DNA from 2 places in the Paenibacillus jepli genome. Region 1 is predicted to be linked to the other one. Evidence: riboswitches for the same ligand, from Rfam matches in the RefSeq annotation. Region 1 holds a riboswitch; the other holds the start of a gene.
What was found. Region 1 has a riboswitch for thiamine pyrophosphate ahead of ABC336_RS05390 (LuxE/PaaK family acyltransferase). Riboswitches for the same ligand answer to the same signal wherever they lie in the genome.
Positions count from the first base shown of each region.

Region 1 (15,727 bases):
GCACTCTACCGAACCCACTTCTAAATCGGGACCCCCTTGGCATATCTATGTGAAGATGCAGGAAATGCCAAGGGAGGAATCAAATCGAGATGAGCTCACAAGAGAGGATCAGGATATGCTGGGAGCGGGCTAGTCTATATGGGCTGCTAAGTGACGGATATAAGTACACTTCGTTGGAGAAATCAGCTTATTACGGCAAATTGCACCGCGAATGGATGGATCGGCTGGCCGAGCAGGTTGAAGCGCAAGGGGCGGAGGCGGACGAGCGTGAACAGCTTGCCCCGTCCTACTCTCCTTCGGCGGCCCCTGCGCCGCAGGCCGGTGCCCATCCCCCGGCTGCGCATGGCGGTCAGTCGTGGACTGCCGGGCCGGCATACCCAAGCCAGGTATATCCGGGACTGACCGATCCGGCTTATCGCCCGCCGGGTATAGCCGGGCCAGGCGGCGGATATCCGTCACAGAACTATCCGGCTTACAGCAGCACCGGGGGCGGCTATTACGGCCAGCCGTCCGCCTATGGCCAGCCCGGCAGACCTGCCGTTCAATGGCCGTATGCCACGTCGCCGATCCGGATGGAGCCGATGACCAGCCGGCTGCGGATCATCCATGCCTCGCCAGAGGCGGGGCCCGTCGATATCTATATCAATCAAAAGCTCGCAGCACCCGGTGTGGCATACAAGGACGTCGTGCCCTACATGAACGTCCAAGCAGGTCATTATTTGATTGATATTTACCCTGCCGGCAAGACCGGTCATCTGATCCTGTCCCGAACGCTTCAGGTTCAGGCCGGCCAATCGTACACGCTGGCGGCCGGCAACAAACCGGATGAGCTGCAGCTGTATGCCTATCTGGACGATCCGGCCCCGACAGCCGGTCAGGCCCGGTTGCGGGTCATCCATTTATCGCCTGACGCTCCGCCGGTCGATATCCGTACAGAATCGGGAGCTGCACTTTTTAACCAGCTGGCCTTTGGCCAATCCACCGCTTATGCGACTGCACCTCCGGGTACAGTAGATCTCCAGGTGCTGCAGACCGGCACGGAGCAGATTGTATTGGCACTGCCCGGCAGGGAGCTGCCGGCCGATTCCGTGACAACGGTCATCGCTGTCGGATTGACGGAGGCCGAGCCGCCGCTTGAGGCTTTGCTGCTGTCGGATCTATAGGGGGGAATCTGCCGTCCGCGCCGCGGACGGTTTTTCCGTATGGATGCTTGAATCCCAGGATTGGATAAGTTTTACGTCTCCATAAGCTTTCGACAAAGCTCCTTGCCCCTATGAATGGGGCAATTTCGTTTTTGCTTGTTTGCATGAATGAATAGATGTAATATATACATTATGTATTTCAGACGGTGTGCAGGAGGGATTCAGTCGTGGAAGAGTTGAAGCTGAAAGTATTGGAACTGCTGAAGCAGGACGCGAGGCACACGCCGGCGATCATCGCCACCATGCTGGACGTTGCGGAGCCGGATGTGAAGCAAGCCATAGAAGAGCTGGAACAGGATCACGTCATCGTCAAATACGCGACCGTGGTCAACTGGAGCAAGGTCAGCGACGAGAAGGTGACCGCGCTTATCGAGGTGCAGATTACGCCGGAGCGAGGCCGCGGATTTGAAGGGATCGCCGAGCGGATCTACTTGTACCCGGAGGTGAAGTCAGTCTACTTGATGTCCGGCGCCTATGACCTTCTGGTAGAGATTGAAGGTCCGACACTCAAGGACGTGGCTTCTTTTGTATCCAACAAGCTCTCGCCGATCGATGCAGTTTTATCGACGAAGACGTTTTTTATCCTCAAAAAATATAAACAGGACGGCATCATCTTCGAAGAACACGAGGACGATCACCGGCTGTTGATCTCACCGTAAAGGCAGGTTGGCTGAACATGATCAAGAATGAAGAAGTCAATGAAACAAAGCTGCAGCCCCGCAGGGCGTCGATGCGGGACTATCTGTCACCGCAAGCGCAGGCGATCAAGCCCTCGGGCATCCGGCGTTTCTTCGATCTGGTCAGAGCCAATCGCGATGTCATCACTCTCGGGGTTGGCGAGCCTGATTTTGTGACCCCATGGCATGTGCGGGAAGCTTGCGTCTATTCGCTGGAGACCGGTCGGACCCAATATACGTCCAATGCGGGGATGATCGAGCTGCGAGAGGCGATCGGCCATTACCTGAACGATCGCTTCCATACCGCATATGAGCCGGAGGACGAGATTCTGGTCACGGTGGGCGGCAGCGAAGCGATCGATCTGGCGCTGCGGGCGCTGGTAGCTCCCGGAGACGAGATTCTGATCCCCGAGCCTTGCTACATCTCATACTCGCCGATCACCTCGCTGAGCGGCGGAGTGGCGGTCGGTATCGAGACCTTCGCCAAGGACGAATTCAAGCTGACGGCCGAATCGCTGCGCGCGTCCATCTCGCCGCGGTCCAAGCTGCTGATCCTGTGCTATCCCAGCAATCCGACGGGGGCGATCATGACCTATGAGGACTGGCTGCCGATCGCCAAGGTTGTCGAAGAGCATGACCTGATCGTGATCGCCGACGAGATCTACGCGGAGTTGTCCTATAACGGCAATCATGCGAGCTTTGCATCGCTGCCGGGGATGAAGGACCGGACGATTCTGGTGAGCGGCTTCTCCAAAGCCTTTGCCATGACCGGCTGGCGGATGGGCTATGCCTGCGGTCATGCCGATCTCATCTCGGCGATGCTCAAGATCCATCAGTACACGGTTATGTGCGCTCCGGTTATGGGGCAAGTAGCAGCGTTGGAAGCCTTGACCAATGGCATGGAGGAGAAGGACCGGATGGTCGAATCGTATAACCAGCGCCGTCGTCTCGTCGTTCACGGTTTTCGTGAAATCGGTCTGGAATGCCACGAGCCGCAGGGAGCTTTCTATGCTTTCCCGTCGATTGCTTCGACAGGGCTCGATTCGGAGGCCTTTGCCGAGCGGCTGTTGACCGAAGGCAGGGTGGCCGCTGTCCCGGGCAATGTATTCGGCAAGGGAGGCGAAGGCTTCATCCGTTGTTCTTACGCGACATCTGTCCAGCAGTTGACCGAGGCGCTCGATCGGATCGGTGAATTTGTTCATCGTTTGAAAAAAGGCTAAGGGATTGAATAGAACCGACTTCATTTGATATAATTTAACAATATATTAAATTATTAGTGCGACGGGCCGTGCTGCACGGCAAAGCCCAGCGCTTTAGGGGGGGATCGGACATGGCATACGCAGAACAAGAACTGTTGCATTGCGGCTGCAAGAGTGATGCTGCGCACAGTTGTGCCGGGCTGCCCCCCATCCGGAAGCTGGAGGATGAGATCCAGCAATTGCGCCACAAAATGGAGCAGACATACCTGCAAGAGGCCTCCTTTAATACCGAGATCGTTATCGAGATCAGCCGCAAGCTGGACCAGAAGATCAATGAATACATGAAACGCCGCCGCCAGTTCTCGGGCTGACGGGACAGGGATGTGACCTTCAGGGTTCCTCGCAAGAGGGGCCCTTCTTTGGTATGATAGAAAGATAACGAGTGAAAGGAAATGGATGCCCGATGAAAATCTATACCCGCTCAGGAGATAAAGGTCTGACTTCACTAATCGGCGGCCGCGTCAGCAAAGACGACGCAAGAGTCGAAGCTTATGGCACGATCGACGAACTGAACGCATGTACAGGGCATGCCGCCGCAGTGGTTGACCGCAATCCCGAGCTCAGCGAGCTCTCTGCACAGCTGCTGGAGATTATGCAAGAGCTGTTCGATTGCGGCTCGGACCTTGCATTTGCCGATGAGAAGCAGCCTGCTTACAAGATGACGGCAGATCCGGTACTGCGGCTCGAAGCCTGGATCGACGGGCTGGATCAGCTGGCTCCCGAGATCACTCGCTTTATCTTGCCCGGCGGCAGTGAAGCGGCTGCGCTGCTCCATGTGTGCCGGACCGTATGCCGCAGGGCGGAGCGCCGGATCGTGACGCTCGCCGGCGGGGGACATCCGGTGAACGGCGAAGTGATCGCTTATATCAACAGGCTTTCGGATTATTTCTTCGCGGCGGCAAGAGCGGCCAATGCCCTGCTGCAAGTCGAGGACGTAGCCTACGAGCGCAGCGCCGAGGTATTCCGGACGACCCGATGAGCGAGCGCTACTATACTCCGTTGTCCTATACAGCGGCACCCGAAGACGATGGGATGAAGGTAGGCACGGTGCTGGAGAGGCGCCTCGGCGTCTCGCGCAAGCTGATGTCCCGGCTCAAGCTGACCGAGCAGGGCATCCAACTCAACGGAGAGCGTGTCTATACATCTGTGAAGGTCCGGCCGGGCGACGTGATCACCTGTGCGATGGAACAGGAGACATCGGACGATATCCTGCCCCAGCCGATGCTGCTCGACATCCTCTATGAAGATGATCACCTTCTTCTGATCAACAAGCGGGCCGGCATCATCGTCCACCCCACGCATGGCCATTATACCGGCACTTTGGCCAACGGGGTCGTCCATCATTGGCTCGAGAAGGGGGAGCGGGTGCGCTTCCGTCCTGTCCACAGACTGGATCAGGATACGTCAGGAGTCGTCGCCATCGCCAAAAACCCGTATGTGCACCAGCAGTTGTCGAATCAGATGCAGCGCGGCGAGGTGGAGAAGCAATACTGGGCGTTCGTACTAGGAACGCCGGCCCCGCAGCATGGGACCGTGAATGCCCCGATCGATCGCGATCCCAAGGAACCGCATGTTCGGATCGTGACTCCGGACGGCTATCGGTCGGTGACCCATTACGAGACGGTGCAAGCTTACGACACCGGCGCAGCGCTCGTCAGATTGCGTCTGGAGACCGGCAGGACGCATCAGATCCGCGTGCATATGAAGCATATCGGCTGCCCGTTGATCGGAGATCCGATGTATGGCGGCGATGCGACCGGCGGTGTTGAACTGGCAGGACTCATCCTGGGCAGGCAGGCACTGCACGCGGAGCGTCTTGTCTTCCGGCATCCCTGGACAGGAGAGTCGATGGAGATCGTCGCTCCGCTGCCGGACGATATGCGGCAGCTCCAGGACACGCTGTCCGGAGCCGCCACTACAATGAGAACCGAAGGAGATGCCCATAGCAATGAGTAAACGCAAGTTGACGGTCTATTATTATCCGAAGTGCGGCACCTGCCGCAAAGCGCTCAAATGGCTGCAGGAAAAGGGCTATGAGCTGGAGCTGCACGATCTGTTCGAGCAAGCGCCTTCCAAGGAAACCGTGGCAAGCTGGATCGCCCTGAGCGGGCTGCCGGCCAAGAAATTCTTTAACACCTCGGGCGAAGTCTACAAAGAAATGAAGCTGAAGGACATGCTGCCGACGCTCTCGGAGGAGCAGCAGACCGAGCTGCTTGCAGGGAACGGACGACTGGTCAAGCGGCCTGTCGTTACCGATGGCCACACGGCTACCGTAGGGTTCAAGGAAGAGGAATATGACCGGGCCTGGCCCGGCACCGAGGAGTAAGCGACCGTGAGGGATGAGAGGAATCAGAGTCGTCGCAGTCCTTGGCTGCTGCTTGGGGCGGCCGCGTTGTTTCTGTTGTCCAAAGGGAAAACTGTGCTGCTGGCGTTGAGCAAATTCAGCGGACCGCTGATCAGTATGGGGATAACCGTAGGCGCGTATGCGCTCTTCAGCCCTATATGGTTTGCGGTCGGTCTGGTGCTGCTCATCCTCGTCCATGAGATCGGCCATGTGCTGGCAGCCAAACGCAAAGGGCTGCCAGTCAGCCTGCCGCTGTTCATCCCGTTCATCGGTGCGCTGATCATGATGAAAAAGCATCCCAAGGATGCCGTGACAGAGGCTTACATTGCCATGGGCGGGCCGGTTGTCGGCACAGTCGGCGCCTTGGTCGTGTATATTGCCGGGTATGCGCTGGACAATCCTTTCCTGCTCGTCCTAGCCAATGTGGGTTTTCTGATCAACCTGTTCAACCTGATCCCGATCCACCCGCTCGACGGCGGCAGGATCTCGACCGCGGTCAGCCGATGGCTGTGGCTAGTCGGCCTCATCGGCGGAGCGGCGGTCATCATCTACCTCAAGAGCTGGCTGCTGTTCCTGATCTGGGCGTTATTCGCCTGGGACTTGTATCAGAAATATGTAAAGTACCGGGGCACGGGCAAGCCCCAGCAGCTGCAAGGAGTCTATGAAGTGGATCTCTATCGACTCCAGTCCGAGCTGCCTTCCTGGTATGCGTACAGCGATCAACACCTGGGTCCGCTGGCCTTCACGACCTATTGCCGGTTGAGCGGCGAACAGATCGTCCGATTCAATTGGGGCGTGCTGAACTTCCAGGGCGAGCTGGAAGTTCCCTCTGGCAGCATTATCCGAGCTGTGGAGCTGACAGGAAATGAACGGGTGATGAAAGAAGACAGAGAGCTGCTGCGCGTGACGATTCGCGTGGACTACGCTCAGACGGTGGACGACCGGTACTATGAAGTTCCCAAAGCGACGCGTTGGCGATATGGAGCGGCTTATGCCGGTCTGGCCCTCTTCCTGGTCGCGATGATCTGGAGCATCCAGGCGATGGGCCTGCCGAAACCGTACTAGAGACTAAATGCTGAAAAGTGCCGAAGAGGGGCGGATCGATTCTGTAGAAAAGCCTGTGCTTCCGAAGTCGCTTTCTTTCAGAAAGCGTTAAAGCGCTCGCCTTTGTCCCCGGATTTCCCCTTCTAACAGGGTCAAATCATCATGAAATCTGGGACAACAGCGATCGGAAGAACGATCCGTTACCTATAGGCTCCTACATTCAGCTTCTTTAAAGGAGCAGATAGACAGTGAACAAGACGACAAGATGGCGTTCGCAGCGCCTGGAGCATCTGGGCTCGGCAATCTTCGCCGAGGTGGCCGGCTGGAAGGCGGAGGCAAGGGCCGCCGGTCTCGATGTCATCGATCTGGGCATCGGCAGCCCGGACCTGCCTCCGGCAGAGCCGCTGCGCCAGGAGCTGAGCCGGCAGGCTCTGCGGGAGGATCGTTACGGTTACCCGTCTTCCAGAGGGGACGCAGCTTTCTTGAGCCAGGCGTCGGCATGGCTGGCTCACCGCTTCGGTATCGCTGTCGATCCCGTTACCGAGCTGCTGGCATTGATGGGTTCGCAGGACGGCTTGGCCCATCTCGCGCTGGCGGTTACCAACCCCGGAGACAAGGCGCTTCTGCCCGATCCGGGGTATCCCATCTATGGAGCCGGCGCCGCGCTGGCTGGAGTGGAGCCGATGTTTTATCCGCTGCGGGAGAGCTCGGCGTTCCTGCCGGACTTGGATGCGATCCCGGAAGAACAATGGCGGGCTGCAGCTTATATGATCGTGAATATACCCGGCAATCCCGTTTCGGCTGTTGCGGATCTGCCTTTCTTCGAGCGGCTATTGGACAAAGCCCGTAAATATGATGTTCTCGTCGTCCACGACCTGGCCTATTCCGAGATGGCTTTCGATGGCTGGCAGCCGCCAAGCATCCTGCAGCTGCCGGGTGCTGCCGAGATAGCTGTGGAGTTCCATTCGTTGTCCAAGAGCTTCAACCTGGCCGGCTGCCGCATCGGATTTCTTGCGGGGAATCGCGAAGCGGTAGGCGCACTGGCCGATCTGAAGGCTAATATCGACTACGGGGTCTTCAATGCGGTGCAGCAGACCGCGATCGCGGCGCTCAGAGCAGATATGGAGCGAGGCAGCCGACCGTCCGTAGGCGCATTGTACCAGCGGCGCCGCGACCGCTTCGTGGCAGCGCTCCGAGAGGAGGGATGGGAGGTCGAGATGCCCAAGGCAACGATGTTTTTGTGGGCCAGGATTCCAAGTATGGACGGGGGTTCCAGTTGGACCTCGCGGTCGATTTCCCGGGAAATGGTCAGACAAGCCGGCGTGGCGGTCATACCTGGTGATGCTTTTGGTAAGGAAGGCGAGGGGTTTGTCCGGATCGCTATCGTGGAGCAGGAGGAGAGATTGGTAGAGGCAGCTCGGCGAATCGGCAGCTTTCTGCGGGAGCATGGGCTGGTCGGCAAAGCTGCGGAACAGGAGGAAAGTGATGCAAATGGAGTTGGATTTTGACGGTAATTTGAATCAAAGGGAAGGGGCAGGGGGCAGGCAGCGCTTACTGCTGATTGACGGCATGGCAATTCTGTTCCGGGCGTATTTTGCAACTTCCTTTACGGGAGCCATCAGACGTACCAGCAGCGGTATTCCGGTCAATGCAGTACATGGCTTCGTGAGGTATTTCTGGGACGCTGTGAAGCGGTTCGAGCCGACGCACATCGTCTGCTGCTGGGATATGGGGAGCAAGACGTTCCGCAGCGAGCAGTTCGGAGCGTACAAGGCGAACCGGCCGGAAGCCCCGCTTGAACTGATCCCGCAATTCGATCTGGTCAAAGAAGTGGTCGACAGCTTCGGCGTTCCAAACGTTGGCCTGGCCGGGTATGAAGCAGACGATTGCATCGGCACGCTGGCTAAGCTGCACAGCAAGGAAACGGAAGTCTATATCGTTACAGGAGACCACGATATGCTCCAACTCGTAGATGAGTCGGTGACGGTGGCGATCATGAAGAAAGGCCAAGGCAATTATACCCTTTATACTCCGAGCTATCTTATGGAAGAGCGAAGCTTGACGCCGCTGCAGATCGTTGATCTCAAAGGACTTATGGGTGATACCAGCGACAACTACCCCGGCGTGAAAGGAATCGGCGAGAAAACGGCACACAAGCTGATCCTGGAGTACGGGAGTATCGACGGCATCCTGCAGCGGCTTGCCGAACTGCCGGCTTCCGTCCGCTCCAAGATCGAAAACGATCTGGACATGCTGCATCTATCCCGCGAGCTGGCTCGTATCCAGTGCGATGTGCCGATCGAACTAGCTCTTGAAGGCTGCTGCTGGTCGCCGGATCATCACCGCATCGGCGCCAAGTTCGAGGAGCTTGAGTTCAAGAGCTTGCTAAAGCTGATCGGCTAGTCGGCCAGCTGTGTTGCCGCCGGTTCCGCTGTCTGCAGTTCTGGCTCAGCGGGCAGATGCAGGGAAAAAGCGCTCCCTGCCCCTTCTGTGCTGGAGAAGCTCAGTCTGCCGCGGAGCAGCAGGGAAAGCTGTTGACAGACGGACAGCCCCAGACCGCCGCTGCCGATGGCGTGGAGCAGCGCAGGATTGTTATCCTGCAGTGCCCGGCTGAGCAGACGCTGATGCTCTGGCGGTAAGCCGATGCCTGTATCCGCCAGACGGATGATGATCCAGCCTGATTGATTATCCGGCATGAGGGTGAGGCGGATCGAGCCTTCTTCGGTATGTTTGAGCGCCAGCAAGAGCAGGATCCGGATCAGCTGGTTCAGGCGGAACGGGTCTGTCGTAATCGTCTCGGGCATGCCTGGCTGAAGCTCCATACGGAAATTCAGTCCCTTCTCATCCAACAGCTCCTGATGCTGATAGTAAATCAATTGTCCCAGCTCCTGGAGGGAAACGGGTTCCATCGCAAGCTCCATTTTGCCTGCCTCAAGCTTGGACAGGTCCAGAATATCCTCGATGATCCGCAGCAGCTCCGTTCCCGATTGATGGATCTGGGCAGCTATCTTTGAATTGGCGGCGCATTCCTCTTCTTCTGCATCCTTGATCAGATCGGACATCAGCAGGATGCTGTTGAGAGGTGTCTTCAGCTCGTGAGACATATTGGCGATAAATTCAGATTTGTATTTGGAAGACTGCTGCAGCTGGACCGTTTTTTGCTCGAGATTTTCTTTGGCCTTTTTCAGCTCCATTGCCTGCTTCTGCAAGATCGTATTCTTATTGTGGATCTCTTCCCCGCGCATCTGCTCCTTGTAAAAGTCTCTCATGATAAACACGAAGAACCCGCTGACAACAAGGCTGGTCGGATAAGTGAACGGCGCAATCTCGTTCAGGTACAGGTCGGTTGGTATAGCCCCGAACAAGGCGATGCCGCACACCTGCGTGGTATTGATAATGATGATGGAGAGGAAGGCCTTGTACCGGTAATCCCATTGCTTCCGATTGAATAGTCTGACCAGCATCGCACCGGCGACACCCAGCAGCAGGATATTGATCGAGCCTGTAACGGCAGTAGAAGTCAGCCCTGTCACCGTATACCGGGAGGCAGCGATACCCGCCCCGATCAGCAGCAGCAACCGCGGATCGCGGAACACCAATGCGCCAAAGATTAGGGGTACGGCCCGCAAATCGAACAAGGCATAATCAGCTACCCGGACGCTGAATATCATGGAAAGCCAGCCGGAGATGATAAAAATCACGACCATCACACTCTGGCGGATGCGCCAGCTGGCTGTGGCAAATATATTTTTATAGATAAGGTTAAACAAGTAAGAGCATGTGACCAAGATGGACAGGTTTATGAAAAAGGTTTTGTAAATGTGCATGCATAGGGCCCCCTCGCTAGCTATTGTACCTCATCGCGGGGACGGGCACCACTGAGATTTACAAGCAATAATCAGATACACAAAACGCCAGGCGGGTTGTATAATACGCCGGGTTCTTCTATAATGAAACTAAATGTGAGAGTCAATAAGAACAAGCTCTAAAATTTTATATGCAGTGGGTGCTTGCGGAAGCAGGCTGAGATCGCATCTGGACCGATGCGGGACCATAGGAACCTGTTTGGGTAATGCCAACGTAGGGAATAGAGTCGGTCAGGGGCCGTCAGGACACTTTGCGTGCGCAAGGTGTCTTTTTTATTTTAGGTTCCTTCTGCAGGAAAGGATTAACTGATGACGATCAATACGGCAGAGGGGCTGCAGCGTGAGATTATGGCATACATCTCGCTTGCGCCAGAGCAGGCGAGACCAGAGGAGTTCGAGAGACTGGCATTGCAGCTCTTCAAGTATCAGTTTGCCAATATTGAACCCTTCCGGGCGTTCTGCAGGCTGCGGGGCAGAACACCGCGGACGGTCAGGACATGGCGGGACATCCCGGCTGTGCCGATCCAGGCATTCAAGCACAGCACGCTGAGCGTATCTCCGCCTGACGAAGCGGCTGCGCTCTTCATGACGAGCGGCACGACGGATCCGCAGACGCGAGGCAGACATTACCATCCGACGCTTGCCGTCTATAACCAGTCGATGCTGACGGCATTTCGCCGTTTTGTCACCCGTGACCGCAGCCGGATGCGGATGGGCATCCTGTTCCCCGAGCCTGCAGAGCTGCCTCATTCTTCACTGGCTCATTACCTGGGTTTGGCGCGGACTCATCATGGCGGCGATGACAGCATGCATCTCGTCCGTGACGGCGTGCTCGCCGTGGATGAACTAGAGTTGCTGATCGAACAGGCGCGCCGCAGCGGCAGGCCGCTCATGCTGCTCGGCGCTACCTTCAGTTTTATCCATGCGCTGGACGCGGCTGGCGGTGCCGACTGGCAGCTGCCAGCTGGCAGTCTGCTGCTTGATACAGGGGGGATCAAAGGCAGGTCGCGAGAGATGGATGCTGAAGTTTTTTATACAATGCTCAGCGAGAGATTCGGGGTTGACCGCAGCAGCTGTCTCAATATGTATGGGATGACCGAGCTGAGCACTCAGTATTACGACTCAGGCAATGAACGGCTGCCATCCTGGAAAATCGGTCCCCATTGGATTCGGCCACGGGTTATCGATCCCTTGACCGGGGCGGAGGTTCCTGCAGGAGAGCAGGGCGTACTGGTGCACTGCGATCTGGCGAACTGGAACGCCGTGACGACGATCCTGACGGAGGATATCGGCGTGCTGCATGAGGACGGCCGGCGCTTCCAATTGCTGGGCCGCGCCGAGGGCAGCGCGGCACGAGGCTGTTCCTTGGCAGCGGAGTCGTTCAAGACAGCTGCCGGAGCGCCGCGATGACGGTCTTCGGAGGGTATCTGCCGCCGGGGTTCCCGCAGGCGGCCGAGATCAAGCGGCAGACGCTTCGGTTCGTGCATCAGGGACGGACTACCGAGGTGGAGGTTCCCGCCCCGGACCCGGAGCAGCTAGCACAGCTGATGGGGTACTTGCGTGAGCGCCAGCATGAGACGCTGGCCCGACTGCCGGTTTTGGCCATTGCCGAGCGCATCGGCCAAGCGGCCGTGCGGATGCTGGACCAACGCGAGGATCGGGAAGCGGCAGTTCGGACGATCAGCGGCATCACCGGTTATGCGGCCGAAACGGTACGGAGCGGGCTGATTCGTACGCTGCAGTCGTTTCGCAAGCCGCAGCTGCTCCGCTTTTTGGCCCAGGACTTCACGGATTCGTCGGTACTGGACGATTTTGTGCCGCAGCCTGCCGGAGGCTGGACGCGGGCCTACGGGCCGACGGTGTCCACGCACATCTGGGCAGGCAATGTGCCGGGCTTGTCTCTGTGGAGCCTGACTGGTGCTTTGCTGGTGAAGTCAGCCGTTCTCGGCAAGACCGGCAGCAGCGAACCGTATACCGCTGGTTGGCTGGCGGCGGGGATTGCGGCCGAGTGCCCCGAGCTGGCCGGGTGCATGGCCGTTGTCTGGTGGCAGGGCGGCGATGAAGCAGCGGAGCAGGCTGCATTTGCGGCCTCTGATGCGGTGATCGTCTACGGCTCAGATCAAGCGATCCATAGCGTCCGCAGCCGCGTGCCGGCAGGTACGAGCTGTATCGGCTTCGGGCATCGCATAAGCGTCGGATTCGTCGGCTCGGAGACACTGCAGATCAGGCAGGCGCCGTTGATTGCCGCTGCGGTCGCCAGGGATGCCGCCGCGTATGACCAGCAGGGCTGTTATTCGCCGCATCAGATCTTCGTAGAGCGAGGCGGCAGGGTCGATCCGTCATCGTTTGCAGGCGCCGTCGCTCATGAGCTGGCCAATCTGCAGCTGACACACCCGCCGCACGAGCTCACGCCGGCCGAAGCCCGGGCGGTCGCGGAGTACAGGGCGTCGGCCGATTGGGAGGGAGCAGCGGGCGGGCGCGTCTGGCGAGATTCGTCAGGAGGCTGGACGCTCGTCTACAGCGAATCGCCGCAGCTGCGGCCAAGCAGTCTCAATCGCAGCTTGACCATTACTGCAGTCGAGTCGTTGGATGAGGCAGTCAGCCTGCTCGCGCCTTTGCGGCCCTGGCTGCAGAGCTGCGGCGTGGCAGCAGCGCCTGAGCGGCTGTTCCGGTTGAGCAACATGCTCGGGCAGGCGGGAGTGAGCCGGATCTGTGCATTTGGCGAGATGACGATGCCGGAGCCCGGGTGGCATCATGACGGCCGTTTTCATCTGCTGGATCTGGTCCGCATGGTCGATATCGACCGTTCGGCGGAGCAGGCGGCAGAACTGTCGGCCGATTATCGGGATTAGGTGGTTAGGGCATGTCGTTGTTGAGTTTTCACCAGGTGAGTTTCAGATACCATTCGTCGGACGATCGGCCAGTCATCGGAGAGATCTCGCTTCATTTGCGGGAGGGCGAATTTTGCGCGCTGTTAGGGCGCAGCGGCTGCGGCAAGTCAACCTTGCTCAAGCTCGCGGCCGGGCTGCTGCAGCCGAGTGAAGGACATGTATCGTTGGCGGGCAACGCAGTGCGCGCGGGAGCTGATATCGGCATTGTCTTCCAATCCCCGGTGCTTCTCGAATGGCTGACCGTACTGGACAATGTGCTGCTGCCGATCCGTGTCCACCGCAGGCCTACTGCGGAAGAACGGGGCTACGCCCGCACACTGCTGGCGCAGGTCGGGCTGGGAGCTCGCGCAGACAGTTACCCTGGACAGCTCTCGGGCGGCCAGCAGAGCCGGGTCTCGTTGGCGCGGGCGCTCATCACTTCGCCGCGACTGCTGCTGCTCGACGAGCCATTCGCCGCGCTGGACGCCTTGACCCGGGAGGAGCTCCAGGAGCAGCTAGCCGAGCTGGTGGCCGAGCGGGGCATGACGGCGCTGTTCGTCACCCACGACATCAGCGAGGCGCTCTTCCTGGCCGACCGGGTGCTTATCCTGCATGAGGGCGGGATTGCCCGGGAGCTGATCGTACACAGCAAACGATCCGCGCGGGTGCGCTTCGGGGACGAGCAGCTGGAGCTGATGGCGGAGGCCAGAGTACTATTGGCGGGAGGCGGTGGCGCATGAGAAGGTTTGTCATCCGCATGCTGCCGCTCTTGCTGCCGCTGGCTCTGCTCTTCCTTTGGGAATGGCTGGTTGCCTATCGGGAGCTGTCCGAGTTGATCCTGCCGGCGCCGTCCACGATCCTGCGCTCATTGTGGCAAGGGCTGACAAGCGGATATCTGCTCCCGCATGTGGGCGTTACCCTGACGGAGATTGCTCTGGGCCTGCTGCTCGGTGGCTTGTGCGGGTTTGCGGCAGGCGTCGCGATGGGCGAGTCTTCCCTCCTTCGTAGGCTGTTGTCGCCCTATGTTATTGCCAGCCAGGCAGTCCCCAAGCTGGCGCTGACACCGCTCTTCGCTATCTGGTTCGGCTTCGGGATGACATCCAAGGTAGTCATCACTGCGTTGATCTGCTTTTTTCCAATTCTGGAAAGCACTCTGTCGATCGTCCACTATGCCGATCGCAGCCGGCTCGAGCTGTTCCGTTCCCTCGGTGCGGGACGGCTGACAGTCCTGCTGCGCTGCAAGCTGCCGGGCGGCCTGACAGAGCTGATGAGCGGCATCCGGGTTGCAGTGGTGCTGGCTGTCGTCGGCGCTGTCGTCGGCGAGTTTATCGGCGCTTCCCGGGGATTGGGGGCGCTCATCATCGCTTCCCAGGGCATGATGGATACGCCGCTGATGTTCGCCGTGCTGCTGCTGCTGACGCTGATCGGACTGGCGCTGTATTATGCGGTGAGCCTGATCGAGCGTATGCTGCTCCGGCACCGCTATCCGGCCGGCGGCAGCGCAAAGCGGTGAAGAATTGAACCAGACACCACGACACTTATATAAAGGAGCAAATCATGAAGCGTAATCGATTATCCGGTATTATCCGCCCGCTCATGCTAGGGCTGGTCTGCTCGCTGGCGGTTGCCGGCTGCGGCAGTACATCGCCGGCAGGCGGAGGCGAGCTGGAGCAGGTCCGCATGGCGAGCTGGAGCCAACCGATCTCCGAACAGACGCATCTGCTGTCCGAGCCTGAGTACGGCTGGTTTGCGGAAGCGGGGATCGACCTGGAGTTCATCCCCGGCGCAGGCGGAGGCGACGCGATCAAGCATCTGCTCAGCGGGCAGGCAGACATCGCCTTTACCGATCCGGGCTCCTTGTTCTTTGCACTCGATAAGGGAGAAGCACTCGTCGCCATCTATAATATATATCCCCAGAACGTGTTCAATGTCGTCGCGTTGCAAGAGAGCGGCATCCAGGAGCCTGAGGATCTGCGCGGCAAGACGATCGGTGTCTACAGCCTGGCGAGCGGGACCAGGCATAATCTGCTCATGCTGCTGAGCGCGGCAGGTATCGAAGAAGACGAAGTCACCATCGTGGAGACAGGAGTCTCGAACTTCCTGCCGCTCATGCAGGGACAGGTCGACGCTACCGCAGCAACCGATACCGGTCTGCTGATCGGACTGGAGAAGGGGCTGGGCAACATCAACGTCATGGAAGTGAAAGACTTCCTGAATATGCCCAGCGACCTGTTCGTCGTCACTGAAGAGGTATTCCGCGAGAAGGAGGCGCTGATGCGCCGCTTCCTGCAAGCTTATCAGGCAAGCGCGGCGTGGATGCTGGAGCAGCCGGAGGAAGCGGCGGAGCTGGCGATAAAACACGCGATCGACGGTCAGGACAAAGGTCGCAACAGGGCGATTATCGAGGCCAGGAATGCCGCTACCGTCTCGGAGCTGACCGAGTCGGAGGGACTTGGCGCTCTGGA
Region 1 is NZ_JBDFMD010000001.1:1,161,682-1,177,408, reverse strand. It holds gene ABC336_RS05445 (DUF4397 domain-containing protein) at 90-1,163, shown strand; gene ABC336_RS05440 (Lrp/AsnC family transcriptional regulator) at 1,370-1,861, shown strand; gene ABC336_RS05435 (aminotransferase class I/II-fold pyridoxal phosphate-dependent enzyme) at 1,879-3,099, shown strand; gene ABC336_RS05430 (Spo0E family sporulation regulatory protein-aspartic acid phosphatase) at 3,210-3,449, shown strand; gene ABC336_RS05425 (cob(I)yrinic acid a,c-diamide adenosyltransferase) at 3,542-4,117, shown strand; gene ABC336_RS05420 (RluA family pseudouridine synthase) at 4,114-5,094, shown strand; gene ABC336_RS05415 (arsenate reductase family protein) at 5,087-5,464, shown strand; gene ABC336_RS05410 (site-2 protease family protein) at 5,471-6,547, shown strand; gene ABC336_RS05405 (aminotransferase class I/II-fold pyridoxal phosphate-dependent enzyme) at 6,775-8,034, shown strand; gene ABC336_RS05400 (5'-3' exonuclease) at 8,018-8,929, shown strand; gene ABC336_RS05395 (histidine kinase dimerization/phospho-acceptor domain-containing protein) at 8,926-10,353, opposite strand; TPP riboswitch at 10,519-10,632, shown strand; gene ABC336_RS05390 (LuxE/PaaK family acyltransferase) at 10,702-11,802, shown strand; gene ABC336_RS05385 (acyl-CoA reductase) at 11,799-13,244, shown strand; gene ABC336_RS05380 (ABC transporter ATP-binding protein) at 13,256-14,002, shown strand; gene ABC336_RS05375 (ABC transporter permease) at 13,999-14,775, shown strand; gene ABC336_RS05370 (ABC transporter substrate-binding protein) at 14,820-15,727, shown strand, end outside.

Region 2 (15,727 bases), 5.5 Mb from region 1:
GGACGAGCCCTCTCACACCGAGCAGCGGTGCTGCACCATGCTCCTTATAGTCCATCTTGCGCCTGAATTCGCGCAGCTTCGGCAGCATGATCACAGCTGCCAGCTTGGTCAGCCACGATCTGCTGAACTCTTCCTTCAGGACGCCGAAGACGGTGCCTGCCGTACCCTCCATCGCCTTCAACAGGATATTGCCGACAAAGCCGTCGCAGACGAGTACGTCGCAGCCGCGCGTCAGCACATCGCGGGCCTCCACATTGCCTACAAAATGGATCGGCGCCGCTGCGAGCAGATCGTAGGCGGCCTTCGTCATCTCATTGCCCTTCTTGGCTTCTGTGCCGACATTGAGCAAGCCGACACGCGGCTTTGCCAGCCCGTGCATTTTTTGGCGGTAGATACTGCCCATCAGACCATATTGCAGCATATGCTCCGGCTTGGCGTCCATATTGGCACCCAGATCCAGAGCCAGCAGCCCGACATTGTCGAGCGTCGGCATCATCGGCGCCAGTGCCGGCCGCTCGATGCCTTCGATTCGGCCGAGTATGAGCAGCCCTGTCGCCATCAGCGCCCCGGTATTGCCAGCCGAGATCATGGCGTCGGCTTCGCCTTCGCGGACCAGCGTGCCGGCCACAACCATCGAGGATGCTTTTTTGCGGCGCACGGCGCGCACCGGCTCTTCATCCGGGCCGATCACATCGTCGGCATGCCGAACCTCGATATTGGCCGGCGCGGAAGCGAGCAGCGGCTGGATCCTGGCTTCGTCGCCGACCAAGACGATCGTCGTATCGGACCAGGCCGCCGCCGCTTCGATCGCGCCTTTGACTACGGCTTCCGGGGCGTGGTCTCCCCCCATTGCATCGATTGCAATCCGGATGTTCATCCCCCCCCCTCTATTCGACTGCCCGAACGGAATATGACAAATTGCCCCTGGAAGACCATTTCTTCCCCGACATATGTAATTACCTCAACCTTGGCCTTGCTCCCCTCGCTGGGAGCGGAACGGACATAGGCCTTGGCGATGCACTTCTCGTGCAGCTTGATCGGCCGGATGAACCGCAGATCCGCCGAAGCGGTGAGCGCGATCTCGTCATCGATGACGGCGACGGCCAGCGAGTTGGCCTGGGCGAAGATATGATGTCCTCTGGCAATGCCGGTGCGCGAAAACACATGCTCCTCACGAATCTCGAATAACGAGATGCCGCTCTTGTCCAGATGAAGATCGACGATATCACCGATGATCTCATGCATCGGCAGCGAGCGTACCGGATCATAAGAACGTTCGGCCATCAGCTTGATGCGCTCGCGCAGCTCTGGAATCCCGAGCTCCAGCCGATCCAGACGGATCGTCTGAATGCTCACTTTGAGTCGTCTGTTCAGTTCTCTGTCAGTCATAAACGGATTGTCTTCTATGAGCTTGGCCAGCTGCTGCTGCCGCTCACGCTTGGGCAGACGTTCGATAGCCCGCACCACCTTACTCATCTAGTATCAGATCATATTATTACCAGGTACCAATCCAGTATAAAGAAAAAACAGTTCGGAAGCAACGGCTGCGCGGAAGCTGTGAAGGGCAAAAAAAATAGCACCCCACCAGAGATGAAGTACTACTTCAATACTAATAAAAGGTGGTGCTATTGCTTGATAATCTCTCTCGATTTGTAGGTTCCGCACACTTTGCACACGCGATGAGCCAGTTTCAGCTCTCCGCATTGGTCGCATTTAACCATGCCCGGCACAACAAGCTTGAAGTGTGTGCGGCGCTTGTCGCGGCGTGTTTTGGATGTTCTTCTTTGTGGTACTGCCATCTATCCCACCTCCTTCACAAAAATCAGGCTCTCACAGCCTGTCAGTCCTTAAACAAGTCCTTCAAAGCCGCCATCCGGGGATCGATCCGCTCTCCGGAGCAGCTGCAGTCAGTCTCATTGCGGTTGACTCCGCACTGCGGGCACAGCCCCTTGCAGGTGTCGCTGCAAAGCGGCACGAAAGGCAAATGCAGCAGCAAGGCTTCTTCCAGATAAGGCTCCAGGTCGAACTTGTCTTCTTCGACGACGATGACGTCCTCTTCGGGCGGAGCGGCCGACTCGGGAACCGCTAGCTTGAACCGTTCGGAGAATGCTATATCCAGATGCTCGTTGGCAGGCTCCAGACAACGGGAGCAGGCAAACGCCACATCGATGGACATTTCGCCTTCCAGCCGGACGACACGAGCCTCGGGAAGCGCGTCCAGACGGACGGCTAATGGTCCGGCTTCCAGCACATCCTTGCGCCCCTTCAGCAAGTCCGACACATCCAGTGATGCATGGAACGGCTGCGGCATGCCCTTGGACAGCACGTCTTGAATTCGCAATATCATGTTATCAGCTCCAAATGTGTTCGAAAAAGCTCCACCTTTTCAAACAAACAAAATTTATTATATCGACCGGGCCTATGCTTTGTCAACAATTTCATTGAATTTGTAGGCGTCCACAGGCATTCATGCTATATTTAAAAAATCCCCACAAAGCGGAGCCTTGCCTTCGAAGCCTAATCAGGCACTTTGCGGTTGGCCCCGAAACATACAAATTCCAAGGAGGCGCGCCATTGCGAACAGTCGGGCTCATCGTGGAATATAATCCGTTTCACAACGGACATCTTTATCATATGCAACAATCCGTCAAACAAACAGGCGCCGAAGCCGTCGTGGCCGTCATGAGCGGCCATTTCCTGCAGCGCGGCGAGCCGGCGCTGCTGGACAAATGGGCGCGGACAGAGATGGCGCTCGCGGGCGGCTGCGACCTGGTCATCGAGCTGCCGATCGCCTATGCCGCCCAACCGGCAGAATGGTTTGCCTATGGCGCCGTATCGCTGCTCGAAGCTACCGGCGTAGTCGATGCGCTCTGCTTCGGCAGCGAGAGCGGCGACCTGGAACGCCTGGCGCGGAGCGCCAGACTCCTGGCAGATGAGCCGCCGCGCTTCAAGGAGCTGTTGCACGCCGTGCTCGGGCAGGGCAGCAGTTACCCCGCAGCTTACGCAGCAGCGGCGGACGCCTATCTCCGAGAGCAGGGGACCCCGGAGACCGCTCTCCCGGACCTCGCCAGTCCCAACAATTCCCTGGGTCTGCATTACCTGATGGCGCTTGAGCGAATCAGCAGCCCGATCCGGCCTTATACGGTGCTCCGGCAAAAGGCCGGCTATCACCAGGAGGACATCACCGACAGCCGGATCGCCAGCGCCACAGCAATCCGGCAGCTGCTGGCCTCCGGCGGGGCGCTCCGGGATATTGCCCCCTACGTCCCTGCTTCCACTCTGACGATCCTGGAGCGCGAATGGCATGCGGGCAGAGCCCCTGTCAGCTGGGAGAGCTTCGTCCCCCAGCTGCTCCACCTTCTTGCCTCCTCGTCGGCTGAGCGCCTGTCCTCCCTGCACGGGATGAGCGAAGGGCTGCAGTATCGGCTGCTTCGGGCGCTGCCGCAGCTGCAGGCTGCCGATTTTGAGCAGCTGCTGGCGCTGGTCAAGACGCGCCGATATACGCGGACCAAGCTGCAGCGGGTGCTGCTGGCCGTCCTGCTGGGCCACAGCCGCGACGAGCTAAAGCCTGCCCGGCTGGGGACAGGCATTCAGTATATTCGAGTACTTGGCTTTACTGGTACAGGACAGAAGCTGCTGGCGCGGATGCGCAAGCAGGCCAGACTGCCGGTGCTGCTCAGCGCTGCCCGTCCGCCGGCCGATCTGCCGTATCTCGAGCTGGACGTCCGGGCGTCCGCCGTCTACGCGGTGGCTCAGCGCCCGCCAAGCGGCAGCGCCATGTACCGCGATTACCTGCTGCCGCCGATCAGGATCTAGCGGTCGGCACTTCCCGGCGCAGCGCCTCGATCGCCTCGCCGATAGAAGAGACTGCGATCACCTTCATCCCGCTGCCGATCTGCCGCGCCCGGGCAGCGGCTTCTTCGGCGTTCTCGCGAGGCGCGAGGAACAGCTCGGCGCCCATCTGCTCGGCAGCCGTGATCTTCAGCGAGATCCCGCCGATCGGCCCCACCTCTCCAGACGGATCGATGGTGCCGGTACCGGCGATCCTGAGTCCGCCTGTCAGATCGCCTGGCATCAGGTCGTCGTACACTTGCAGGGCGAAGATCAAGCCCGCCGACGGGCCCCCGATCTCCCCTGCATCGATCCGTACGACATGTGCGGGATCGTCCGGCTCCAGCTTGCGCAGCTCGGCAAGCTGCAATCCGCCCAGTGCTTGCGGGAGCCCGCCGGCTCCCGCGTCTGCCGGGGGTTGCTGCAGCACGGTTGTCACGAACTGCTCCCTCCCCTGACGGATGATTGTCCACTGCAAGCTATCGCCGCCCCCGCGCCCTTCCAGCAGCTCTGTGAGCGTCTGCGCATCTTTGAACGGCAAACCTTCCAGAGCCTGCAGACGATCTCCGGGCCGCAGTCCTGGCTCGGCCGTCTGCGGGGCATCCGTAACGACGAGCTGCTCCGGAACAATGCGGTACGGCACCTCTGCCGCGCGGTAAGCGGCCTCGATAGCATTGCTCTGCGATTGCTGCATGACATAGACGAGTCGGGCCGCGTACTCGGACTGACTCCGATCGCCGATAATCTCGCGTTTGCTGTACAACAGCATGTCCGGATTCCACATCGATTGCAAGCTCATCCAATAATTCGCATAGGTCATCCGGATGGTCGTCAGCATAAAGCTTCCTCCGGTATCCCGTTCCCCTCCGGCCGTCTGAACCATCGGGCCCACCGGCGCCACCAGGCCGGGGGTGTATACTGCGTACGGTGTGGGTACATACAGCAGGCAGAGCATGAGGATCGCCGCTGCCACAGCCCAACGGACGACCGTACCCGGCCGGCCGCGATGCTCAGCATTCATGGCTGACCTCCTAAAAGTTTTCCGAAGGAACCCTCCCTTCGGAAGCATAGACGTAAGTTTTTCGCCGAAAAACGATCTTCGAGAGCATCAGCTCAGACCGGTGCATGGTCTAAGCGATAGCTTGTTCGCGTAAACATAATGACAACTGTACATTTGAGGCTGGTACGGATAGCCAGCCTATGTCAACTTGCTTTGCCCTTATTATGCCCTTCTGGAGGTCGAAGGTTATGCTGCGCACCATCCTACTCGCCGTCTCATCGCTGGCTCTCGTCGCGGTCGTCGTCAGCATGCCCGAGACTACCCTGCAAGCGGCTCTGCAAGGCATCGCGCTCTGGTGGGGCATCGTCTTCCCGGGACTGCTGCCTTTCTTCGTACTGGCGGAGATGCTGCGCGCCTTCGGCGTCCTCCACGCGCTCAGCGTCCTGCTCGATCCGCCGATGCGGCGTCTGCTCGGCATGCCGGGCGGCGCCGCCTGGGCCATCGCCATCGGCTGGACGGCAGGTTATACAGCTGGCGCAGAAGCAACCGCCGCCCTCAGAGCAGAGGAACAGGTCACCCGCAGGCAGGGTCAATGGCTGCTGGCGGTGTCCCATATGCCGAGTCCGATGCTGATCCTTATCGTCATCGGTGCCGGCTTTCTCCATCAGCCCGGCTTTGCGCTGCTCGTGGCTGCCGCCGTCTGGTCATCGGCCATCTGCGGCGTGCTCCTGCTCCGTCTGGCCGCAGGTCCGTCCGTCCTGCAGCCGCCGGCAGGCAGTCATCCGCGAACAGGACTGCTTGGCACAGCCGTAGAAGCGATGATGGAGGGCCATCGCCGCGATGGCCGGAGTCTGGGCCAGGTGCTTGGAGACGCCGTCACCGGAAGCATCCAGAAGCTCATGACGATCGGCGGCCTGATCATTCTAGGCTCGCTCGCCTCGCAGCTGCTGCAGATCGCCCTGCCCGATGCTTTGGCGCCGCTGGCATTCTCGGGCTGGTTCGACAGTCATCTCGGCACCTACGCCCTTAGCGCAGTCATGGACCGTTATTCGCCCTCCCTCATCCTCGCCGCAATCGCCGCAACCTTATGCTGGGGCGGTTGGAGCAGTCTGCTGCAAGCCCGGAGCGCTATTGTCGGCACCGATCTGCGGTTCGCGCCTTTCCTGCTGGCAAGGATCGGACATGCAGCGCTGGCATTCGCTGCCGCACTTGTCCTATGGCAGCCCTACAGCCGCTGGACGAGCACCTCTGCCTGGGCATACAGCTCCGGTGCAGGCCATCGTCCGGTCGGCGAGCTCCGATTGGCGGACTTGCCGGGGTTATGGTCCTATATACCGGGGTTCATGCTCGCTTGGGCCGCGCTCTGGCTGGTCATTCTGATGTTGACCGGGCTGTACTGGAGCATTCAGCGCCGGTCCGCTGCCTGAGCCCGCTCCCGGAACCGGTCGCGCAGCGCCTGTTCGACATGCGGCGGCACCAGCTCCCGGACCTCTCCTTCGAACTGGGCGATCTCCTTGACGATACTGGAGCTGAGGTACGAGTATTTGGGATTGGTCGTCATGAAGATCGTCTCGATTCCTTCGTCAAGGTGACGGTTGGTCGAAGCCAGCTGCAGCTCGTATTCGAAATCGGTGACGGAGCGAATCCCCCTTACGATGACCCCGGCGTCGCGTGATCGCATGTACCGGACCAGCAGATCGCGGAAACTGTCCACTTCGACGTTGTCCAGATCGTCAGTCGCCTGCCGCAGCAGCTCTTTGCGCTCCTCCACAGTGAACAGCGGGTTTTTGCTCGTATTGTTAAGCACTGCGACGATCAGCTTGTCGAATTGTTTGGCGGCGCGATGAATAATGTCGAGGTGGCCGAGCGTGACCGGATCAAAGCTTCCGGGGTATACGGCAACCCGTTCAATCTTGGCTTGGGGCTTCATCTGTTGTTCCTCCTGTAGGCTTCTTCTCGCCCTGCACATAATCATAGATCGTTACAGCTATGTCGCCGTAGAGCGCCTGCCGGCGCTGCCGGAACTGCGCAAAAGTCTCACGGTATATGTGACGCGCATCATGCTCGACAACAATGACCGCCTCTGGCGCCAATAACCCCCGGACAGCCATCTCCATCATCAGCTGATCCGCTTCTCTCATCTTATATGGAGGGTCCAGAAAGACCAACTCGAACGTCTGCCCTCGTTTCTCCAGCAGCTTGAGCGCCCGGCCGGCTTCGTTTTTGTAGATTTCGGCGCGGCCGGCCATTCCTGCAGCCTCCACATTGCGGCGGACGACCTCGATACTCTGGCGCTCCAGGTCAATGAAGACAGCGCGCGTCATGCCGCGGCTCAGCGCCTCGATGCCCAGACCGCCCGTGCCCGCAAACAGGTCCAGTGCCTGTCCTCCCTTAAAGAAAGGACCGATCATGCTGAAGATCGCTTCCTTCACTTTGTCCGTCGTTGGTCGGGTGCCCGAGCCCGGGACCGCTTTCAGCGGCCGCCCTTTGGCTTCGCCTGCGATTACTCTCACGTTGCAGCCGCTCCTTTCCTTAGTTCCAAGCTTCGCTTGTCTGAATTGCTCTAGCTATCGTACCATAATTTGCACCCTTTGCAAGCCTGTCAGCAACTCCTCGACGACGCTGGAGAAGCTCTATTATTTTATTTTTGGCAGCTATGTATAGTTTGTGCCGCTCCTGGCTATCCTTACAATATCGGTGTCGTGAGATGCCGTAAGTAAACCGCGGAGCAAGCTTACGTTTCCCCATAAGCTCTTCGTCCGGTTTCTCCTCTCCCATTGAAAGAGGCCCTCGAAAGGGGGCCTCGATTTTTTTTGCGCGGATTGCCATTTGTTTCAATTCCTGCCCAAACGGGTATTAAACCAGTAAACTATGCAACTCCTGTTCGTTTGGACAGCTTCCAGGTGCAGAGACTCGTCGCGATCCCGCCGCATGTAATCGTGATCAATGAAAGCAAGAACGTATCGCCCCGCAGCAGCAAACCGCCGACGCTGACGACAAATCCGTCGATCATGGCGATCAGGACACCGACATTAAGGCCGGTGCGCCTGGCCACCATATGGGCGAGCAGATCTGTCCCCCCGGTGCTGGCCTTGAAGCGGAGCATAATGCCCAGGCCTGTACCGATCAGCAGACCGCCGACCGCCGACCGGACAAGCGGCGTCCATTCGACGTAGTAGAGGAACACATATTGGTACGGCTCCAACAGATCGATAATATAGCTGGAGAAGACGATGCCGACCATGCTGTTGTAGATCATGGAGCGGCTGTAGAACCAAGCGGCTATAAAAATAGGAATACTGCATACGATAATAATAAGCCCGATTTTAATCCGAAACAGATAGTTGACGATTAATGCTATCCCGATTACGCCTCCGTCCAGTACCTGCAGCGGCACCAGAAACAAATTGATTCCCGCCGCAATCAACAGGCTGCCAATGACGATGGCCATCATTTTTTTGAGGAGTAACAACGCCAATCAGCCCCTTGAACCAGCATGTCTGATTATATGCTTGTACCCCAAAATTTACGACAGGAGAGTGAGCAAGATGAATGTTTCCTTCGTTAAAGTGTTTGACAAGTATGAATTGGCCGTCATCGAGCACAATAACAGCAGTTTTGAAGTACGGGTGCTGCTCCGCAACCTGCCGGTGAGCTTTCCCATCTGCAATGCGGACCAGTCTGACGATGCCTATGAAAAAGCCAATCGCTTCCTGGATATGTATGAAGCCGCCAAACAGTACAATTTCCAGGCGGGCAGCAGCGGCATGATCAATGACGAAGGACATACGGTCAGCTATGATGATCTGTTCGTCACGCCTCCGGAGCAGCTTTCTTCCGTATTTGAAGGAAAATTGCAATAACTGTGCAACCCGGCGGCTCTTCCGTCCGTATTAAGGAGTTGGAATGGAGGTGTCCGCATGAAACTGAATTTGAATCCGATTGCCATTTCGCTGTTCTCGACGATCCTTATGATCGTCGGCTTCATCCTGCATCTGACCGAAACCGGCAGCTTGGGCATCCCGTTATTGATCATCGGCTTGTTCCTGAGCGTGGTCAGCGTCGTCGTCCGCTGGAATCAGTCCAGAGGCAACGGACAGAACAGTCCCGAATAGCTGTTGGAGAAAAACCCGCGCTTCGGCAGAAGCGCGGGTTTTCTTATCGGCACTACAGCAAGAACGTGCGCGAGATGATGACGAGCAGGATGAACAGAACCAGGATCGCACCTGTGTTCGTAAATGCTCCGCCCACGCCGCCTGGACCGCAACCGGCACCGGCAACATAACCCATCTGTACGACCACCTTTCAGTAGGAATAACCTATCTTATGATGGTAAGTACCCATCGGATTGGACGAATGCCCTACTAAGCGGTTAAATGCCGTAAAAGCTCCGGGTATTGGCCCGGATTCGATAGGCGGCGGTTGCCGCATCGATACGTTTGATCCTCGCGATATGCCCGGTGACATCGGCTGTCATCGCCGGAGTCGTGGTCACCCCCTCATAGGGTCCTTCGAACGGCCATGGACCGTCCGTCTCGGCCATCATCAGCTCCAGCGGATACTTCGCCACCAGCGCTTGGATCTCAGGCTCATAAGCCACATCCGGCGTCACGGAGATGTAATAGCCCGACGCGATCATCCGGCTGACTACCGCGGCCGGCCCCTTGAACCAATGGAAATGAGCTGTCTGGACGCCGTGCGTCTCCAACAGATCGCATACCGTTGCCGCATCGTCATAGACGGCATGGAGGGCAATCGGACGCTGCAGCTCCGCAGCCAGGACGACAAAGGATTCCAGCAGTCGGATATATGGCCCCATCGCCAATCTCACGCCCGCCGCCAACGCACTGCTGCGCCTGTAGTAGGGGAGACCGACCTCTCCGATAGCGAACTGCTCCCCCGCAGCTGCGCGTTCCCGGATCCAGGCCAGCAGCGCCGCCAGAGCGTCATCGTCCGGGGCGGCTTGCTCCGGATGGTAGCCATAAGCCGGCAGGATGCGGCCCGGATGCCGGAGTGCCAGCTCCCGGTTGATCTTGCAGGAGGCAAGGTCCATCGAGACCGCGATGACCGCCTCTACGCCCGCTGCCCAGGCTTGCTCCAGCATCGCCGTCCGCGCCGCAGCCGGATACAGGTCAAGATGCAGATGAGCATCGGCCATCTTGAAGCTATGTTCTACCATCAGCCAGCCTCTCCCCCGTTCCGTGATCGTTCTCTTTGCTGCTGAGAAGCTCGTACAGCTCCTGCTTCCAAGCGTTGAACCGCGGGTCCGTCCACAGCTCGCTCGATCTCGGCCGCGCAAATGGCACTGGCAGCTCCCGGATGACTGTAGCCGGCGAAGCAGACATGACTAGGATCCGGTCCGAGAGCAGCAGCGCCTCTTCGATACTATGGGTCACCATCAGCACCGATCGCCGATTGGTCTCCCAGATGGAGAGCAGCCACTGCTGCATCTGCAGTCGCGTCAGCGCATCCAGCGCCCCGAACGGCTCGTCGAGACACATCAGATCCCGGGGCGCCAACAGCGCCCTCAAGAAGGAAACCCGCTGCTGCATACCGCCAGAGAGTGTATGCGGATAGCTGTCGCCGTAGCCCTCCAGCCCGATCTTGGGCAGCCAGTCGGCACTCTGGCGGCGCGCCTCATCCGCCGCTACGCCGGCTATAGACAATGCGAGGACGATATTGTCCGTCACCGTCCGCCACGGCAGGAGCGCAGCTTGCTGCGGCATGTAGGCGATATGTCCCCGCTGACCCGCCACATCTTGTCCGCTGATTCGAATCGTGCCACGATCCGGTAGCTCGAGTCCTCCGATCAGCTGGAACAATGTCGTCTTGCCGCTGCCCGAAGGACCGATGAGCGAGACGAACTCTCCTTCACCGACCGTGACGTCGATGCCGCCAAGCACATCCAGCTGCTGCTTGCCTTTGCGAAACGATTTGGTCACGCGATCTACTTCCAGTACAGGTTCCATCCGACTATCTCCCCTCCTGCCGCGGCTGCCAGCGCGTCCACCAGCGCTCGGCGGCGACGATGATCCCGAACACCGCCAGACTGAGCAGGACGATGACGGCTACACCGGCGAACACCCGGGTCACCAGGAAACCGCTGTAAGACAGCTTGATGAAATAACCGATGCCGCTGCTTGCACCGAGCCACTCCGCCACGATGACTCCCGTGATGCTGTAGGCGGCTGCAATCTTGAGTCCCGAGAACAGATACGGGACGGCGCCCGGCACCTCCAGGTCGCGGAAGATCCGCCATTTGCCGGCACCGATCATCGCCAGATAATCCGCCAGCCTCGGGTCGCGCTGGCCCAGTCCGCTCAGCATGGCGACGGCGATCGGGAAGAAGCAGACGAGGATGATCAGCACCAGCTTGGGAAGCAGCCCCAGACCGAGCCAGATCATCAGCAGCGGATACAGGACGATCGTCGGGATATTCTGCGAGAGCACCAGCAGCGGATATAGACCGGCCCGCGCGCCCGGCACCAGATGCAGCAAAGCAGCGACTAGGATGCCCGTCGCTGCGCCAGCGGCAAAGCCCAGGAGAGCCAGCCTTGTGGTGGCCCATGTGTGGTCCAGCAGCCGCGGCCAGATCGCTGCGGCTTCGCGGATGATCTCGACCGGCCCCGGCAGCTTCCAGGCCTCCAGTTCGAATATCCATACCGCTCCCTGCCACACGACAAGCAGCAGGAACAGGACTGCAACCGGCGGACCCGCGAGACGCAGCCTATCGCCCACCGGGATAGTTCTCCAGGAGGCGATCCATCGACGCACCTTCCTGCGGATTATGATACAGCTTGATCTGCGAGATGACGGATGGACAGCCCAGCTCGGTCATCGCCTCATTCATGAGCCGGACGAGATCCAGCAGCTCGCCGAGCTCCCCTTCGATGGTCGTCTCCAGCGGAGCTACCCGGTAAGGCAGCCCCGAAGCCTTGATGACATCGATCGCCCGGTCGACATAGCTGTAGACCGCCTCCCCTTCCGGGGTGCGGGGCAGGATCTGGATACTTAGCAGTGTATTGGCCATTTTTTCTCTACACTTCCTTCCTACTATTGATCACGCACTTATTCCGGCAAAAACGCGTTGGTGTAGGCCTGTTCGGTATCGATGCGCCCTTCCAGCACGCCATGATCAGCCATCCACTCCATATAGTTCAGCCAGACCTCGGACTTCTGTTCGCCCCAACGCGCCGCATCGTCTTGATAGCGCGGGCTGAGCCAGGTCTGACTGGCGCGGACGAGCTCCTCGTTCAGATCGGGCTCGGCCGCGATCAGCAGCTCCGCCGCTGCTTCCGGCTGCTCGATCGCGTAGCGGTAGCCCTCGGCAGTAGCCGCCATGAACGAGCGGACGAGCTCGGGACGCTCTTCGATCATGCGCTCGCTTGTCGCCAGTACAGGCGTATAATAATCCAGGGCATCGCTGTAATCCTTCACATAGAGCATATCGATGGCTTCACCGCGCAGCTCGGCTTCCACGCCGGTCCAGGCATAATAGATCCACGCAAAATCGATATCCTGAGCTGTGGCGGTGAAGAAATCGGCGCTGCTGTTCACGAATTCTACCTGGCTGACATCGGCGCCGGCTTCCTGCATCAGTGAGGTGATCACCGCCTCTTCGACCGGATTGCCCCAGCCGCCGTAGCGCCTGCCTTCAAAATCGGCGGGGGACTGGATCTGTTTATCCACTGGCGCCGCAAAACCCGACGTATTGTGCTGAATGACTGCCGCAATGGAGACGATCGGCACCTCCTGGACCCTGGCCTGCGTGATCGCTTCCTGATAGCTGACGCCGAACTCGGCGCCGCCGCTGGCGATCAACTGGTCTGCGCCTGTCTCCGGCGGCGAGATGATCTCTACTTCCAAGCCATGCTGCTCATAAAATCCCATATCGCGGGCCACGTAAAGGCCGGTGTGGTTCGTATTCGGCGTCCAGTCCAACACCACTCTTATCTTGGTCGTCTCCTCGCCCGCACCCGCGCCGGCATTGTTGCCCTCCTGTGCCTCGTTGCCGCCGCAGCCGGCGACGCACAGTGCCGCTGCCAGCACCGTCACTCCCCATCGTTTACTGCTCCTCTTCCACATCTCTCTCTTCCCCTCTCTTCTTGCTCCAACCGCTCTCCTGCCGGCAGCCGCCGGATCAGACGGGACAACCGGACAACAACAAAAAAACGCCCCCTGCCCGAGGACGCCAGTGGCGTGCATGCCGTCACAGCACCTCTGTTCCGCACACATGCGGAAACGGCGATGGCGGCACCATCCTTCCTACGCTGGCATTATCCAGATCAGGTCAAGGGTCGGTATCTGCTTGCAGGATACCCTCTCAGCCGGCTTCACCAGCTCCCCGGAATACTATGCGGTTGTGAACTGACTCCATTATACCAGAGCCTGGACCAGAACACACCCACTAATCCGATGTCCCCTGCCCCGGCCGCCCGGGCGGATCGAAGATCTCCCGGATATAACGGCCGATCCGGCTGCTGATCTCCCGACGGGCGAGGTCGCGCATCAGCCCGAAGCGGTCCTCGTATCCGCGGCAGACAAACCGGTAATACAGCACGCCGTCGATCTGCTCATCCTCGAACACTTTGATCCGACGCTGCCGCAGCTCCTTCCGGGTGCTGGCTAGATCAGTATGAATCCGGTTCATGAGCACTTGCGAGGCTGCAACATAGACGCGCCGGATCGCATAGCCGGAATGCTCGACCTCTCTGGCGTTGCGATCAACGATGGTGAGCAGCATCGGCAGCAGGACCGAATCACGGATCAGCTGGAGCTCTTCCATGGAAGGCGAGACAGAGCGGACCGGACTTTCTTCTTGCAGCTTAGGCTTCATAAGTAAGCATCTCCTGTACAGGAATGTATGTTCTTATTATATACCGAATACACGTTCCCTATGCAAGAACAATTTGTACCAGCCTCTGGCCCTAACTACTAGTCCGCTTTGGACGCAGGGACCACCGTCTGCTTGGCCAGGACCGCCAGCTCCAGCTTGTCCAGGGCAAAGCCGTATTCATTGGCAATGGCAAATGATCGCGGCAGCGGCAAGCCCGCCATGTAGCCGGATATCGCATCTATGTCTGCGTCATCCAGCCAATCCCCCGGCTCCGCTTCGGCAGCTGTCCGGTCGGGCCACGCGTCTGCGAGACGGGGGCTGTACAAGGGCGGGGCAGCCCTCAGCAAGTGCCGCCCTCGCAGCCGCTCGACATATTGGCCCGGGTGCTGCCCCATGCTCGTGGTGGCGGTGAACAGCTGCGGAGCGTAATCGGCTCGCGAGCCCGTATGCGGCTGACCGGAGACAAAGGCGCAGACACCCTGATGGATCTCGGGTATGCGGAAGAGCAGCGCGTACAGCCTCTTGCCGAAGGCGATCCGCTCCCGGATATCCTCGAAGTCCTCCAGGATAAGCCCCGCCATGGCAGCCGGTCCGCCATATGGAAACATGACCTGATTGAATTGCAAGACGGCCTGCAGGGCGAAATAAAAGCGCTCCAGCACATGCTCCCGATAGAAAGGATGGCGGACGACCCGCGACTCGATGAACTGCTGTTCATTGATGATGAGCGCTGTCGTCAGCAATGCCGGCTCCGGGCGGCGGTAGAAGCCTGCCCAGACCGGCTCCATGAAGCGCGACACGCCAAGCTCGGGCAACAGCCGCGACAGGTCCCTGCCTGCAGCCAGCCCCGCTTCGTAGAGCAGCAGCTGCGGATACGCGTCGCCGAAGATCAGATAGTTGGCACGCTCCAGCATCAGGAAGGTCTGCAGGCACTGCTCGGGAGTCAGCAGACGCGGCAGCAGCTCGCCCTGCAGGTCGGTCATGTTCCAGCCTCCGTTGCGGGAGACCATGTGAGCCAGCAGCGACCAGTGCACTTCGGGATGGCGCCGATAAAACGCCAGATAAGCTGCGGTACGTGTAACATTATTACGGTTGGCCCGGGCCGTACGCTGGCGGATATCAGCCAGCAGGGACGAATGGGCGGACGGGTCCGCCCCCACGCCCCCGTCCGCCAGGCGCACGCGCTGCCAATCCGCCGCCAGCCTGCGCACCGTCTGGCGATCTGGCGATGGCAGCGGCAGTGCAGATCGCCGCAGTCTCGCCGAGCGGCGCCAACCGTCCCATTTGCCGCTGCAATAGCGGTACAGGTCGACGGGCCAGCCGGCGATCCTGCTCCCCCAGGAGCGGGGATGATACTGCCCGCGGCTTCGGTGTCGATATGCTCCCGACATGGATCGGCCCCTCCTTTCGCGCTCATGGTTATAACACCATTATTCGCCTTCAGCCGATCTGTCATCCCCCGATTGATCCCAGCAGATGAACGGTCTATACTGGATACAACACAGGCGGCCAAGCGATACGGCCGCCCACAAGTGCAGAAGGGAGCGTGCTGCTCATGTGCGGCCGTTATTCGATCACGATCTCGCTGGACGAACTCTTGCTGTTCTATCACATCGCCGACTCGCGGATTCCTCAATACCGTCCGCGTTACAATATCTCTCCCGGCCAGCCGATCCCGGCGATCATCCATGACGGCGAGCGCAACAGGCTCGGCGAGCTCTCCTGGGGACTCACGCCTGCCCGGATGAATCAGCATCCGGGCAAACCGCTCATCAACGCCCGTTCAGAGACTGTGCATGAGAAGCCGGCCTTCAGGGAGCTGCTGCGCGGCAGGCGATGCCTCATCCCGGCAGACGGCTTCTACGAGTGGCAGGTGCTGGCAGACGGCTCCAAGCAGCCGATGCGCATCGTCCGCAAGGACCGGCTCCCGTTTGCCATGGCCGCCCTGTACGACATCCGGCTTAACCCGGATGGCAAGCGTGAGAGCAGCTGTGTCATCCTCACAACCGCCGCCAACGACTTGATGTCGCCGATTCACCACCGCATGCCAGTCATCCTGG
Region 2 is NZ_JBDFMD010000001.1:6,710,900-6,726,626, reverse strand. It holds gene plsX (phosphate acyltransferase PlsX) at 1-871, opposite strand, end outside; gene fapR (transcription factor FapR) at 874-1,446, opposite strand; gene rpmF (50S ribosomal protein L32) at 1,626-1,799, opposite strand; gene ABC336_RS28670 (YceD family protein) at 1,841-2,347, opposite strand; gene ABC336_RS28665 (nucleotidyltransferase) at 2,575-3,816, shown strand; gene ABC336_RS28660 (YlbL family protein) at 3,806-4,852, opposite strand; gene ABC336_RS28655 (nucleoside recognition domain-containing protein) at 5,080-6,258, shown strand; gene coaD (pantetheine-phosphate adenylyltransferase) at 6,237-6,761, opposite strand; gene rsmD (16S rRNA (guanine(966)-N(2))-methyltransferase RsmD) at 6,739-7,344, opposite strand; gene ABC336_RS28640 (YitT family protein) at 7,701-8,303, opposite strand; gene ABC336_RS28635 (hypothetical protein) at 8,380-8,694, shown strand; gene ABC336_RS28630 (hypothetical protein) at 8,752-8,946, shown strand; gene ABC336_RS28625 (YjcZ family sporulation protein) at 8,999-9,121, opposite strand; gene ABC336_RS28620 (TatD family hydrolase) at 9,204-10,010, opposite strand; gene ABC336_RS28615 (ABC transporter ATP-binding protein) at 9,997-10,800, opposite strand; gene ABC336_RS28610 (ABC transporter permease) at 10,805-11,569, opposite strand; gene ABC336_RS28605 (thiamine-binding protein) at 11,559-11,861, opposite strand; gene ABC336_RS28600 (ABC transporter substrate-binding protein) at 11,900-12,916, opposite strand; TPP riboswitch at 13,077-13,188, opposite strand; gene ABC336_RS28595 (YhjD family protein) at 13,239-13,667, opposite strand; gene ABC336_RS28590 (DUF2515 family protein) at 13,766-15,058, opposite strand; gene ABC336_RS28585 (SOS response-associated peptidase) at 15,223-15,727, shown strand, end outside.
Region 2: it holds a riboswitch for thiamine pyrophosphate, as region 1 does, so the genes downstream of both, ABC336_RS28600 (ABC transporter substrate-binding protein) here and ABC336_RS05390 (LuxE/PaaK family acyltransferase) in region 1, are expected to answer to the same signal.